DNA from 3 places in the Photobacterium japonica genome. Region 3 is predicted to be linked to each of the others. Evidence: predicted binding sites of a transcription regulator. Region 3 holds the regulator's gene; each other region holds the start of a gene.
What was found. The regulator CRP, encoded in region 3, controls carbon source genes, mostly activating them, when cyclic AMP is high. The targets are predictions, from matches to a motif close to TGTGANNNNNNTCACA.

Region 1 (4,384 bases), on a different contig from region 3:
GGCGATCAGCTTGGGAACGGTGTACTCCCGTGAACGGGCGATCGCCCCAGAGTGTAATATCGATGCCTGCATGAAAAGCATCGTGGTAGATCACCGCGGGTTTGACTGGCAAGGGGTACGGGCCCCACGCCATTCCCTGACCGACACCATCATCTATGAAATGCACGTGGGCGGCTTTACCCGTGATCCGTCATCGGGTGTTGACCCCACCTTACGCGGCACTTATGCTGGTGTAATTGAGAAAATTCCGTACCTGAAAGCCTTAGGTGTGACCGCGGTTGAACTGATGCCAGTGCAGCAGTTTGATGTGGATGATGCCCCTGACGGCAAACAAAACTATTGGGGCTATAGCCCGATTAACTTCTTTGCCGTACATGCGGGCTACAGCGTGGAAAACGATCCCCTCTGTGCCATTGATGAGTTCAAAACCTTGGTGCGAGAGCTGCACAAAGCGGACATAGAAGTGATCTTAGATGTGGTATTCAACCATACTGCGGAAGGCGATGAACACGGCCCCACGTTCTGTTTTAAAGGCTTGCAGAACGGCGCGTATTACCTGATTGATCATGAAAATGGCCACTACAGCAACTACAGTGGGTGTGGCAATACCTGCAACGCGAACCACAGTGTGTTACGTCGAATGATCATTGATGCGCTGCATTTTTGGGTCACGGAAATGCATGTGGATGGCTTCCGATTTGACTTAGCCTCCGTCTTATCCCGTGATAGCCAAGGCCATCCGATGCAAGAGCCGCCGTTACTGTGGTCCATCGACTCGGATCCCATCTTGTGTAATACCAAAATCATTGCCGAAGCGTGGGATGCCGCGGGCTTGTATCAAGTGGGCTCGTTTATTGGTGATCGCTGGAACGAGTGGAACGGCAAATACCGTGATGATGTGCGAGCGTTTTGGCGTGGCGACAGCGGGAGTGTCAGCCTTTTTGCCTCACGTTTGCTAGGCTCACCTGATATTTATTGTCGCCACCACCACACCCCGCACCGCTCCGTGAACTTTATTTGTGCCCATGATGGATTCACCCTGAATGATCTGGTCAGCTACGGTCAGAAGCATAACTTGGCCAATGGAGAGGCCAACCGCGATGGGGATAACCACAATATTTCCAGCAACTACGGGGTGGAAGGGCCGACCGACAACCATGATATTGAAGCCCTGCGTCATCGCCAGTGTAAGAACATGATGGCGACCCTCTTTTTGTCATTGGGCACCCCGATGATGAGTATGGGGGACGAAGTGCGTCGTACTCAGCAGGGCAACAATAACGCCTATTGTCAGGATAATCCTATTAGCTGGATGGACTGGACGCTGGTGGACAAGCATGCCGATTTGCTGCGGTTTGTGACCTTACTCAGTGAGATCCGCACCGCGGAACCCACCATCGACTGGAACATGCACATGTCGCTCAATGCGGTATTGGAAGATGTAAGCATTCGTTGGCACGGAGTACAGCCGGATCAGCCAGATTGGTCGGAACACTCACACTCGTTGGCGTTGACCGTGTACCATCCTATCACCCAAGACGAGCTGTACGTGGTGTGCAATGCGTACTGGGATCCACTGAACTTTACGTTGCCGAGCCGTGAAGGTAGTGAGTGGCACATGTTGATCAATACCGCCAAAGCGGCGCCACACGATATTTATCCGGTCGGCAAGGCGCCAATTTATCCGTATGATCGTGTGCTGGCCAGTGGCCGAAGTATGATTGTTATGGTGGCCAAGTCGACCCAAGATGTGCCAGCGAGGACATCGTGATCGTGGTCACAACAGGAAAGAACGAGGAATAGAGAAGAGCCCCCCATGATAGCTGTATTACGACGCGCCCTAGCGGCGTATGACCGTTGGTGTCGAGACATGGGATTAGCCCCAGAGCACCGGCGCAGTTGTGCGCCGGTGCGCTATGACGAGGACGATCCACGTCATCCGGCCCAGCGTGCTTTGCGTGCGACAAGGGGTAATGATGCTGATCGATAGCCATTGCCATTTCGACTTTGCACCGTTTTGTGACGATCCGGCGCAGTATTTGGCGGACGCGCGGCGCGTCGGGGTCGAAAAGTTGGTGATCCCTGCCGTGGGGGTGCGCAATTGGGCCGCGGTACAAGCCTTATCGGCGCAGTATGACGGGGTCTACTTTGCCTTAGGGTTGCACCCCTTCTTCAGTGCCGAGCATACGCCAGACGATGTTACCGCGCTGGCGGATGCACTGGCTGCTGACGCACTTTTGCGAGCACAATTGCGCAGCAAATGCGTTGCAGTCGGGGAATGTGGGCTAGACTTTGCCATTGCTGATGCCAATAAAGATCAACAGATGGCGTTATTGGACGCACAGCTCCAATTGGCGAATCAGTATCGCCTGCCTGTGATCTTGCATTGTCGCAACGCGTTTCCCGAATTGGTGCGTTTGTTGCGGCAACATACACCGGTTGCCGGTGGGGTCTATCACGCTTTTAGTGGGAGCTATCCACAAGCGAAACAGCTTCTTGATCTAGGTATCAATATTGGGGTGGGGGGTACGATAACCTATCCGCGCGCCAATAAGACACGTCAGACGATAGCGGCCTTGCCATTGACGGCGTTGTTACTGGAAACGGACGCGCCGGATATGCCTATTGCTGGCTATCAAGGGCAACCGAACCGACCAGACCGATTGGTGCATGTGTTGCATGAACTTGCAGCGATTCGAGGGGAAAGCGAACGAGATGTTGAGCATGTAGTTACCTTAACCACCGCTGAACTTTTTGGTATTCCGATGTGAACCAAGCTCACATAAAAAACGATTGCGTTAAACGATTGCGCAATCGTATCCTGCTTTTTGTGATCGGTCTCACGTTTGCGGTTTTGCTTTCACTTCATTTCCTTGCAAATTGTGAAGTCGGCATTATTTTATCCGGCGTAGCATGAGTATAATGCGCCGGACTCTTAATGAGCCGAATTGTCGAGACGCCAAACTTAACTTGAGGGATGCCATAAACTATGAGCGTGTTTATGAGCCTGGTTGGGATGGTAGTACTGCTACTGATTGCTGTACTTCTATCTGATAACCGTAAAGCTATTAATCTTCGTACTGTTGGTGGTGCATTTGCCATCCAATTTATTATTGGTGCATTTGTTCTTTATGTACCAGTCGGTCGTGACGTGCTATACGGCATGTCTCAAGGTGTTGCTAACGTTATCAACTATGGTAACGACGGTATCAACTTCTTGTTCGGCGGTTTAACGTCAGACAAAATGTTTGAACTGTTCGGCGGTGGCGGTTTCGTCTTTGCCTTACGTGTACTACCTGTCATCGTTTTCTTCTCTGCATTGATCAGCGTGCTGTACTACTTGGGCGTCATGCAGGTTGTCATCAACATTCTTGGTGGTGGTTTACGTAAAGTTCTGGGCACGTCTCACGCAGAATCTATGTCTGCAACAGCGAACATTTTCGTCGGTCAAACGGAAGCACCATTGGTGATTCGTCCGTTCGTACCGAAGATGACACAGTCTGAGCTGTTTGCCGTTATGTGTGGTGGTCTAGCCTCTGTAGCCGGTGGTGTATTGGCGGGTTATGCGTCAATGGGCGTACCGCTAGAGTACTTGATTGCCGCGTCATTCATGGCAGCACCGGGTGGTCTTCTCTTTGCTAAGATCATCAAGCCGGAAACTGAAACCCCTGTGACTCAGTTGGCAGACGACGCAACGTCTGGCGACGATAAGCCAGCAAACGTGATTGACGCAGCCGCAGCGGGTGCTTCTTCAGGTATGCAACTTGCGTTGAACGTTGGTGCGATGCTACTGGCATTCATCGGTTTGATTGCACTGGTTAACGGTATGTTGGGCGGCATCGGCGGTTGGTTCGGTATGCCTCACCTAACACTAGAATTGATTCTGGGTTACGTGTTCTCACCACTTGCATTCCTGATCGGTGTGCCTTGGTCAGAAGCAACAGTTGCAGGTTCATTCATCGGTCAGAAACTGGTTGTGAACGAATTCGTGGCTTACTTGAACTTTGCCCCTTACCTGAAAGATGCAGCGGATGGCGGTATGCTGGTTGCTGAAACAGGTGCGGCAATGTCTGATAAGACACAAGCTATCATCTCGTTCGCATTGTGTGGCTTCGCTAACCTATCATCAGTCGCTATCCTACTGGGTGGTCTGGGTGGTCTAGCACCAAGCCGTCGTCACGACATCGCACGCTTCGGTATGAAGGCAGTAGCAGCAGGTACATTGTCTAACCTGATGTCAGCGACAATCGCAGGTCTGTTCGTGACCCTATCGATGTAAGACTCGAATGTCTGAATCGCATTGAAAAACGCCGCTGTGGCTTCCACAGCGGCGTTTTTGTTTGTTTAGAGAAACGGGAAGCGAGATTCGAGTGTCGTGTCTTCG
Region 2 (4,384 bases), on a different contig from region 3:
ACTGCAGACACAACTTATCGCCCTTTGATTCAAACAGCGTCTGAAAGGGGATAGCATTCCAATAAGAGTGTTGTAGTAACAGATGATTGTTCAGTCGAGGGGATCATCGGCCTTCGCGTGGAAGGCCGATGTATTACGATTAATTATTTAGCGTGAAATAATTAAGGCAGTTTTACTGAAGACAGGTCTTCTGATGGAGAGACTTTCTTCATTTCACCCGCTACGATTTCAGCCAGTGGGCCAAGAATCACCTGCAGATTGTTTGAACCTAGTTTAACCACACCCATCGCACCCAGTGCTTTCAGTGTTTTCTCGTCAGCTAGGCTGCTGTCTTTCAGAGTTAGACGTAGACGCGTGATACATGCATCAATGTTTTCTAGGTTAGATACGCCACCCAGAGCTTTGATGTATTGCTTCGCCAGTTCGCCCGTCTCTTTTGAGCCTTGAACGTCGCTCACTGTTTCGTCGTCATCTTCACGGCCAGGCGTCTTCAGGTTGAACTTCACAATCACCGTACGGAAGATGGTGTAGTAAAGACCGAAGAATACAAGACCTTGAACAATCAGCATGTACCAGTTAACCGCTAGTGGGTTACGCGTAGATAGAACCATATCTACTAGACCTGCCGAGAAACCGAAACCTGCAATCCACTGCATGCTTGCTGCGATGTAAACAGATAGACCTGCTAGCGCGGCGTGAAGCACGTATAGGCCAGGTGCTAGGAACATGAATGAGAATTCTAGTGGCTCAGTTACACCCGTGAAGAATGATGCGAAGCCCGCTGCGATCATGATAGAAGCAACTTTCTCTTTGTTCTCAGGCTTAGCGGTGTGGTAGATAGCCAATGCCGCACCTGGTAGACCGAACATCATGATTGGGAAGAAGCCCGCCTGGTACATACCTGTTACACCAACAGTTGCTGTACCTTCAGCGATAGACTTTGCGCCACCAAGGAAGTTAGGAATATCGTTAATGCCTGCTACATCGAACCAGAATACTGAGTTCAGTGCGTGGTGTAGACCGACAGGAATCAATAGACGGTTGAAGAATGCGTATAGACCCGCACCCATCTCGCCCATACCCTGGATGCCTTCACCGAATGTCACTAGGCCACCGTATACTGCAGGCCAGATGTACATCAGTACGAATGCAATGAAGATACCGGCGAAAGACATCATGATTGGTACTAGACGCTTACCAGAGAAGAATGATAGCGCCTTGTGCAGCTCAACGGTTGAGAAGCGGTTGTAAATTTCTGCAGCAACGATACCAACAAGGATACCGACAAACTGATTATTAATTTTACCGAATGCCGCAGGAACGTCTTTTAACTCGATACCTTGAATCTGTGAAACGGCACCTGGTGCTAGCAACGTGGTAACCACCAAGAAGCCAACAAAACCAGAAAGTGCAGCTGCACCGTCTTTGTCTTTTGACATACCGTACGCAACACCCACGGCGAAGAGTACAGACATGTTATCGATAATTGCCGCACCGGCTTTGATCAAAAAGGCTGCCAGTGCACTGTTTGCACCCCAACCTGTTGGATCGACCCAGTAGCCAATACCCATTAAAATTGCTGCTGCTGGTAGCGTTGCTACCGGCACCATCAGTGCTTTACCTACTTTTTGCATATATCCAAGAATGTTCACCCTATAGTTCCCCCTATGGTTTTCTTAGACGCGATGTGAGTTACTTTTTTTAGTTACTCGATTAAGTTATTTGCAGTTTAAGAAATTAATTTCGCCCCGCAAATTAAAAGGTCATCATTTGTGATCTTTATCACCTGTAAGGGCAATAAACAGGCGAATTTGCTAGCTCGATCATAAAACTTATTTTATTATCCAAAACAAAGGCGATAACACGCTAAGATTTTCCCGTATTTTAACTTGGAATGAGGTGTCACCGTGAGACTAATCCCACTCAATGAAGCTAAAGATGTAGGTTTGTGGTCTGCTCGCTATATTGCTGATCGTATTAATAAATTCGAGCCATCTGCCGAGCGTCCGTTCGTGCTAGGCTTGCCAACCGGTGGCACTCCGCTAGCAACCTACAAGCGCCTGATCGCGCTTTATCAAGCAGGTGAAGTAAGTTTCAAACACGTTGTGACTTTTAACATGGATGAGTACATCGGCATTCCTGCTGATCACCCAGAGTCATACCGCAGCTTCATGTACAACAACTTCTTCAATCACATTGATATTCAAGAAGAAAATATTAACCTTCTGAACGGTAATGCCGAAGATCACGCCACTGAATGCCAGCGCTACGAAGACAAAATTAAGTCTTACGGCCGCATCAATCTGTTCATGGGTGGCGTGGGTAACGATGGTCATATCGCATTCAACGAGCCAGCATCATCATTGGCTTCTCGTACGCGTATCAAAACGCTAACGGCTGATACGCGCATTGCGAACTCTCGCTTCTTCGATGGCGACATGAACCAAGTACCTAAGTACGCACTGACTATCGGTGTCGGTACACTGCTTGATTCTGAAGAGATCATGATCCTTGTAACAGGTCACAACAAAGCACAAGCGCTGGAAGCAGCGGTAGAAGGTTCTGTCAATCACCTATGGACAGTCTCTGCCCTACAACTTCACCCTAAATCACTGATCGTTTGTGATGAGCCTTCAACTCAAGAGCTCAAAGTGAAGACCGTTAAGTACTTCCAAGAACTTGAAGCTAACAATATTTCGCACCTGTAACGAAGGATTGATCCATGTACGCACTGACCAATTGCCGTATTTTTACCGGTAGCGATGTGCTGAATAACTACGCCGTCATCATTGACGGCGTAAACATTCATGCCGTCTGCCCTGTGGCAGAGCTACCTGCCGACATTGAAACACGTGACCTTGACGGTGCCAATCTGGTACCGGGCTTCATTGACCTACAGCTCAATGGCTGTGGTGGCGTGATGCTAAACGATGTAATCAATGCCGACACGATTCACACCATGCACCTGGCTAACCTGAAATCAGGTTGCACCAGCTTCCTGCCTACGCTGATCACCTCTTCTGACGAAGACATGAAAGCCGCGATTGTCGCACAGCGTGAGTACCAAGCGAAATACCAACATCATTCATTAGGTCTGCACCTTGAAGGTCCTTACCTAAACGTAATGAAAAAAGGCATTCACTCGGTTGATCACATCCGTCGTTCTGATGACACCATGATCAACACCATCTGTGAAAACGCTGATGTCGTGACAAAAGTGACACTGGCACCAGAGCTAAACCCACACGCACACATCGAGCAATTGGTTGAAGCGGGTATCGTGGTGTCTGCGGGCCACACGAACGCGACCTATGTAGAAGCACGTGCAGGCTTTGCTGCGGGTATCACGTTTACCACTCACCTATTCAATGCGATGACCCCCATTACAGGGCGTGAGCCGGGTATGGTGGGCGCGATTTATGATACGCCAGAGGTTTACACTGGGGTTATCGCGGACGGCTTCCATGTTGATTACGCCAACATCCGTATCGCTCAGCGCATAAAAGGTGACAAACTTATTTTGGTTACCGATGCAACTGCACCTGCAGGAGCGGACATGGATCACTTTATTTTTGTCGGTAAGAAAGTATATTACCGTGATGGTAAGTGTGTGGATGAAAATGGCACACTTGGTGGTTCGGCACTCACGATGATTGAAGCAGTTCAAAACAGTGTCGAACATGCAGGTATCGCCCTGGACGAAGCGATTCGTATGGCAACCCTTTATCCAGCTCGCGCCATTGGCGTGGACAAGACATTGGGAGCTATCAAAAAAGGCATGGTCGCTAACCTGGCTATTTTTGATCGTGACTACCATGTTCGGGCGACTGTTGTTAACGGCGAATACGAGCAAAATTAACTATGACTGGCGGACAAATTGGTAATGTAGATCTGGTAAAGCAGCTGAACAGTGCAGCGGTTTACCGGCTCATCGACTTGCAAGGCCCTATCTCACGTATTCAGGTTGCTGATGTGAGTCAGCTTGCGCCTGCAAGCGTTACTAAAATTACCCGCCAATTGCTTGAGCGCGGCCTGATCAAAGAGGTCGCGCAACAAGCATCTACCGGCGGTCGACGAGCGATCTCTCTGACCACAGAGTCGGCCCCGTTCCATTCGATAGCGATCCGTTTAGGACGTAACTACATCGAAATCACGCTCTATGATTTGAGCGGCAAATTCATCGCAGGCAACGCCCATCCTTTCAGTTATACCAGCCAACAAGTGTTGGTTGATGGTCTGCTTGAACATATTCGCCAATTTATTAGCGAAAACCAGCCCGCAATACGCGAACTCGTCGCCTTTGGCATTACGCTGCCTGGCTTGATCGACCCTGAAAAAGGGGTGGTCGAATACATGCCGACCATTGATGTCGATAACTTGCCAC
Region 3 (4,384 bases):
GCTTGGCTGGAGGGGGACAGCTTTCACCGCTTCACCCGCCCCGAGATGGATGTCGAGATCCGCAAAGCCAAAGAGCAAGGTCGCCATATCAGCTACTTTGGCCCGCAAGCCAATGACTTCCCGCTACTGGCCGATTTTTTCCGCCAATACGGCCTGGATGGTAGCGGCCAATACCGCCGTTATCTGCATACCTTCGATGAAGCCGTGCCTTATAACTTGATGCCCGGTACGTTCACCCCGTGGCAGTCATTGCCAGAAAATACCGATGTGTTGTTTTATGAAGGGTTACATGGCGGGGTGGTCGACGGTGACACCAATGCGGCACAGCATGTCGACTTATTGATAGGCATGGTGCCGATCGTGAACTTGGAGTGGATCCAAAAGATCGTCCGCGATACCCGCGATCGGGGTCATTCGCGTGAGGCGGTAATGGAATCGATTGTTCGCTCAATGGATGACTACCTCAATTACATCACCCCTCAGTTTTCTCGCACCCACATTAACTTTCAGCGCGTGCCGACGGTAGACACCTCTAACCCATTGAGCGCAAAAGCCATCCCCAGTTTGGATGAGAGTTTTGTGGTGATCCGCTTTCGTGGGATCAAGAAGGTCGATTTCCCTTATCTGCTGTCGATGATCCAAGGCTCCTTCATGTCACGCCATAACACGTTAGTCGTGCCCGGCGGCAAGATGAGTTTTGCGATGGAGCTGATCATGCGCCCCTTGATCCAACAGTTGATAGATACCGGGAAGATTGGGTAGGAAAAGCAGGGACGAAGAACAAGTTTGCGCGTTTATAGGGACGAGTGTCGAGTCAGAGCAAAAGCAACAAGAGACGAGTTTTCGAGTAGCGAGTGACGAGTAAGAGCGACTGTGGTCCTGTGGTCCTGTGGTCCTGTGGTCCTGTGGTCCTGTGGTCCTGTGGTCCTGTGGTCCTGTGGTCCTGTGGTCAAAATACCGCTTCTCATTCAAGATTCAAGTACTTCAGTTCTCGCTCTTACCATAGGGCCTTAGGGCCCAAGGACCGCTCTCGACCACCCTTGCTTTTCCGCACTTACTCGCCCCTCGTCCCTTCTTTCTGTCTTACGCTTCAATGATCTCGTACGAGTGAGTCATTTCTACGCCTTCACCCAACATCAAACACACTGAGCAGTATTTCTCTAACGAATCCGCCACGGTTTTTGCCACCAAGGTTTCATCCAACCCGTGGCCAGTCACCACAAAATGCAGATTGGCCGAGGTAAATAAACGCGGCGCTTGCTCACGACGTACCGCTTTGATCTGCGCTTCACAGGCGGTGATCGGCTGGCCCGCAGACGTTAACCCGCTCACCACATCCACCGAACTGCATCCCCCTGCTGCCATCAAAACCAGCTCCATCGGGCTGGGAGCTTTTTCGCCACCATTGCCGTCCATCACCACACTATGACCTGAATTTGACTGGCCTAAGAAGGTCATCCCTTCTACCCATTTAACGCGTGATTGCATTGCATTCTCCTTACTACTTTTGAGGGATTTGGGCACTATCTAACAACCGTGTGATCATGTGCACACTTATGGGTATAAAATGGCCGCGCCCGATAGATCAATATCAAGAAAAGCGTGCCGAAAAAAGATAAACTCTGAACTAATTATTCAGGTCAGCTTGCAGCCTTGCCGTTGACTGAATATCCTAAACGGCGAACTACATTATTGTTAGGCCCGGCCTCAAACGTATAGGGACGTCGTTGTTGGGCAACAAACGCAGAGGAAGTTAGTAATATGGTTCCAGGTAAACCTCAAACAGATCCAACTTTAGAGTGGTTTCTTTCCCATTGCCACATTCATAAGTACCCGTCAAAAAGCACGTTGATTCATGCGGGTGAAAAAGCTGAAACGCTCTATTACATCGTTAAAGGTTCTGTTGCTGTTCTCATCAAGGATGAAGAAGGCAAGGAAATGATCCTGTCTTACCTAAACCAAGGTGACTTCATTGGTGAGCTAGGTCTGTTTGAAGAAGGCCAAGAGCGTACCGCATGGGTACGTGCAAAGACCCCTTGTGAAGTGGCTGAGATTTCATTCAAGAAATTCCGTCAGCTGATCCAAGTCAATCCAGACATTTTGATGCGTCTGTCTGCACAGATGGCAAGTCGCCTACAAGTGACAAGCCAGAAAGTGGGCGACCTTGCGTTCTTGGACGTAACCGGCCGCATCGCGCAAACATTGCTGAACTTGGCGAAACAGCCAGATGCAATGACGCACCCAGACGGCATGCAGATCAAGATCACCCGCCAGGAAATTGGTCAGATCGTCGGTTGTTCTCGTGAAACCGTTGGCCGTATCTTGAAGATGCTGGAAGAGCAAAACCTGATTTCTGCTCACGGTAAAACGATTGTGGTGTACGGTACGCGCTAAACGTACGGATCACACCTATAAAAAAAGCCGCCATGTGCGGCTTTTTTTTGGCTTAATGTATCGCCACAGAGCATATTTGTTAGCGAGCTCACTCTTTTCCTTGTTTGCCACGTCCACACTTGATGCTACATTATGCATATCAAGGCACTCTGATTTCTATGGATGGAAATACACGCAATGGACATTGAACGTTTCTCCCAGCATCACACCACACTCTCAGCTGGCACCACCTTCCCACTGCCGACAACGGTAGAGCTCACCGGGTTTAGTGATGGACGATCTTTCTTGGAACAACAGGAGCTTCCCCGTTATGGTACCGCGCGTCCTGGGTTAGAGATTTCCCCCCTCGACAGCCGCCACCTGTAAATACGGCGACCACCGCACCGTGTAATGAACTCGCTATCGAACAGGGATGGCGCGGGGTGCTATATTTCTCGTATGGCTACGGCTCTCTGGCCATCACAGGCACATCAGTGCTTTCGAAGATCTTATCGGCTGACGCTTCCACAAACCCCGAATACAACGCTTCGCCCTCAGCGGTCGGATAACGTTTGGCAAACTCATAAAAGCCACCGGGAATGGTGTATACCCCATCGATAAAGCCTACATCGACCTGATCGGCCAAGGTCGCTGACTGCTCCAGCATCACCGCAGGCGACCCTTTCACTTCACCGCCTGACGCATTAATAGTAAACCCATTGTGTTGCAGCAGATGGTTCACTTCTGCCACCTCAGTAAATTGTTCAAGGTGATTAATGCTGACAGTAAAATGGTTCGCGCCAAAGCCGTGTGCGGCCAACCACCCCGCATATTCGCTTTCCGCATACAGCAACTCATAGGTGGCGTAGTCCAAATCCCAAACTCGCCCACCAAACAAGAACGACGGATCCCGCATCACCGATTCCGGCACCTGCTCAATCAAATCCCGTACGGTTTCTTGGAACAAAGCACTGAATTGCCCCACCATCAATTCACTGATGAACACTTTCGGCGCAAGGGGATTAGGGTGCTCAAAATGCTCGGCATAGAGCTTTTTCCCGTCAAAATGGTATTTCCCCATCGGCTTATACCCGATCGCAATGAAGGGCGCGGCAAGTCGGTCTAACCCGACTTTGGGTAAATTAAACGTCCGCAATGCGATGTGATCATTGTGCAGCGGCTCTTCTTCCGTCAGCAAGTCATGTACCTCTTGCGCCGACGGGCATAACCGCTGCACATAGTCTTGCCACAAATTATCAAACAATTGCACTACCCGTTCCATCTCATCCCCTCCTCACAAGGTGACATCACTCGCTGTCTATTCGCTGTCTATTTCGCGGTTTAGGTCGCTCCCCATGCCAGGGATCGGCTGGGCGGGCAACTCGGGGTGCGCCCCTTCCATCGATGCCATGGGATAGGCACAGTAATCGGCAGCATAATACGCACTCGGGCGTAAGTTACCCGATGCCCCCGGCCCACCGAACGGTGCATCGCCACTGGCACCGGTCAACGGTCGGTTACGGTTCACGATCCCAGCGCGAATATGATCGAGAAAATACGCCCATTCCGGATCGTCGGTCGAGATCAACCCGGCGGATAACCCAAAGCGGGTGGCATTGGCCAACGTCACGGCGTCTGCCAACGTGTCATAACGCACGACCTGCAACAAGGGACCAAAATACTCTTCATCCGGCAGCGCCACGACGGCAGTCACATCGATGATCGCAGGCGTCACGATCGCCCCTTGCCCGCGCGTGGCGGTTAGCAGGCTGTTTCCCCCTAATGCCACTAAGTCCGCTTCGGCTTGCACGATACGATCGGCGGCGGCCACGGATATTTGTGGCCCCATAAACGGCGCTGGGGACGCAAAAGGCCCATCGATATGCAGCTGCTGCGTTAACGTTACTAAACGCGCCACCAACTGCTCCCCTTCCTCTCCACGCGGCACATACAATCGGCGTGCACAGGTACAACGTTGACCGGCACTTAAAAACGCCGACTGAATAATAGT

Region 1: the regulator CRP is predicted to act here: its motif matches at 2,830-2,845, upstream of L4C36_RS02905 (NupC/NupG family nucleoside CNT transporter).
Region 2: the regulator CRP is predicted to act here: its motif matches at 1,772-1,787, upstream of nagE (N-acetylglucosamine-specific PTS transporter subunit IIBC).

The regions. Positions count from the first base shown of each region.
Region 1 is NZ_JAKJSN010000009.1:140,731-145,114, forward strand. It holds gene glgX (glycogen debranching protein GlgX) at 1-1,771, shown strand, start outside; gene L4C36_RS02895 (DUF5363 family protein) at 1,817-1,990, shown strand; gene L4C36_RS02900 (TatD family hydrolase) at 1,974-2,771, shown strand; gene L4C36_RS02905 (NupC/NupG family nucleoside CNT transporter) at 2,990-4,279, shown strand.
Region 2 is NZ_JAKJSN010000031.1:10,010-14,393, forward strand. It holds gene nagE (N-acetylglucosamine-specific PTS transporter subunit IIBC) at 162-1,652, opposite strand; gene nagB (glucosamine-6-phosphate deaminase) at 1,908-2,708, shown strand; gene nagA (N-acetylglucosamine-6-phosphate deacetylase) at 2,723-3,859, shown strand; gene nagC (DNA-binding transcriptional regulator NagC) at 3,862-4,384, shown strand, end outside.
Region 3 is NZ_JAKJSN010000007.1:195,246-199,629, reverse strand. It holds gene L4C36_RS01445 (phosphoribulokinase) at 1-762, shown strand, start outside; gene L4C36_RS01440 (OsmC family protein) at 1,084-1,488, opposite strand; gene crp (cAMP-activated global transcriptional regulator CRP) at 1,762-2,394, shown strand; gene L4C36_RS01430 (hypothetical protein) at 2,572-2,760, shown strand; gene L4C36_RS01425 (DUF1338 domain-containing protein) at 2,837-3,655, opposite strand; gene astD (succinylglutamate-semialdehyde dehydrogenase) at 3,692-4,384, opposite strand, start outside.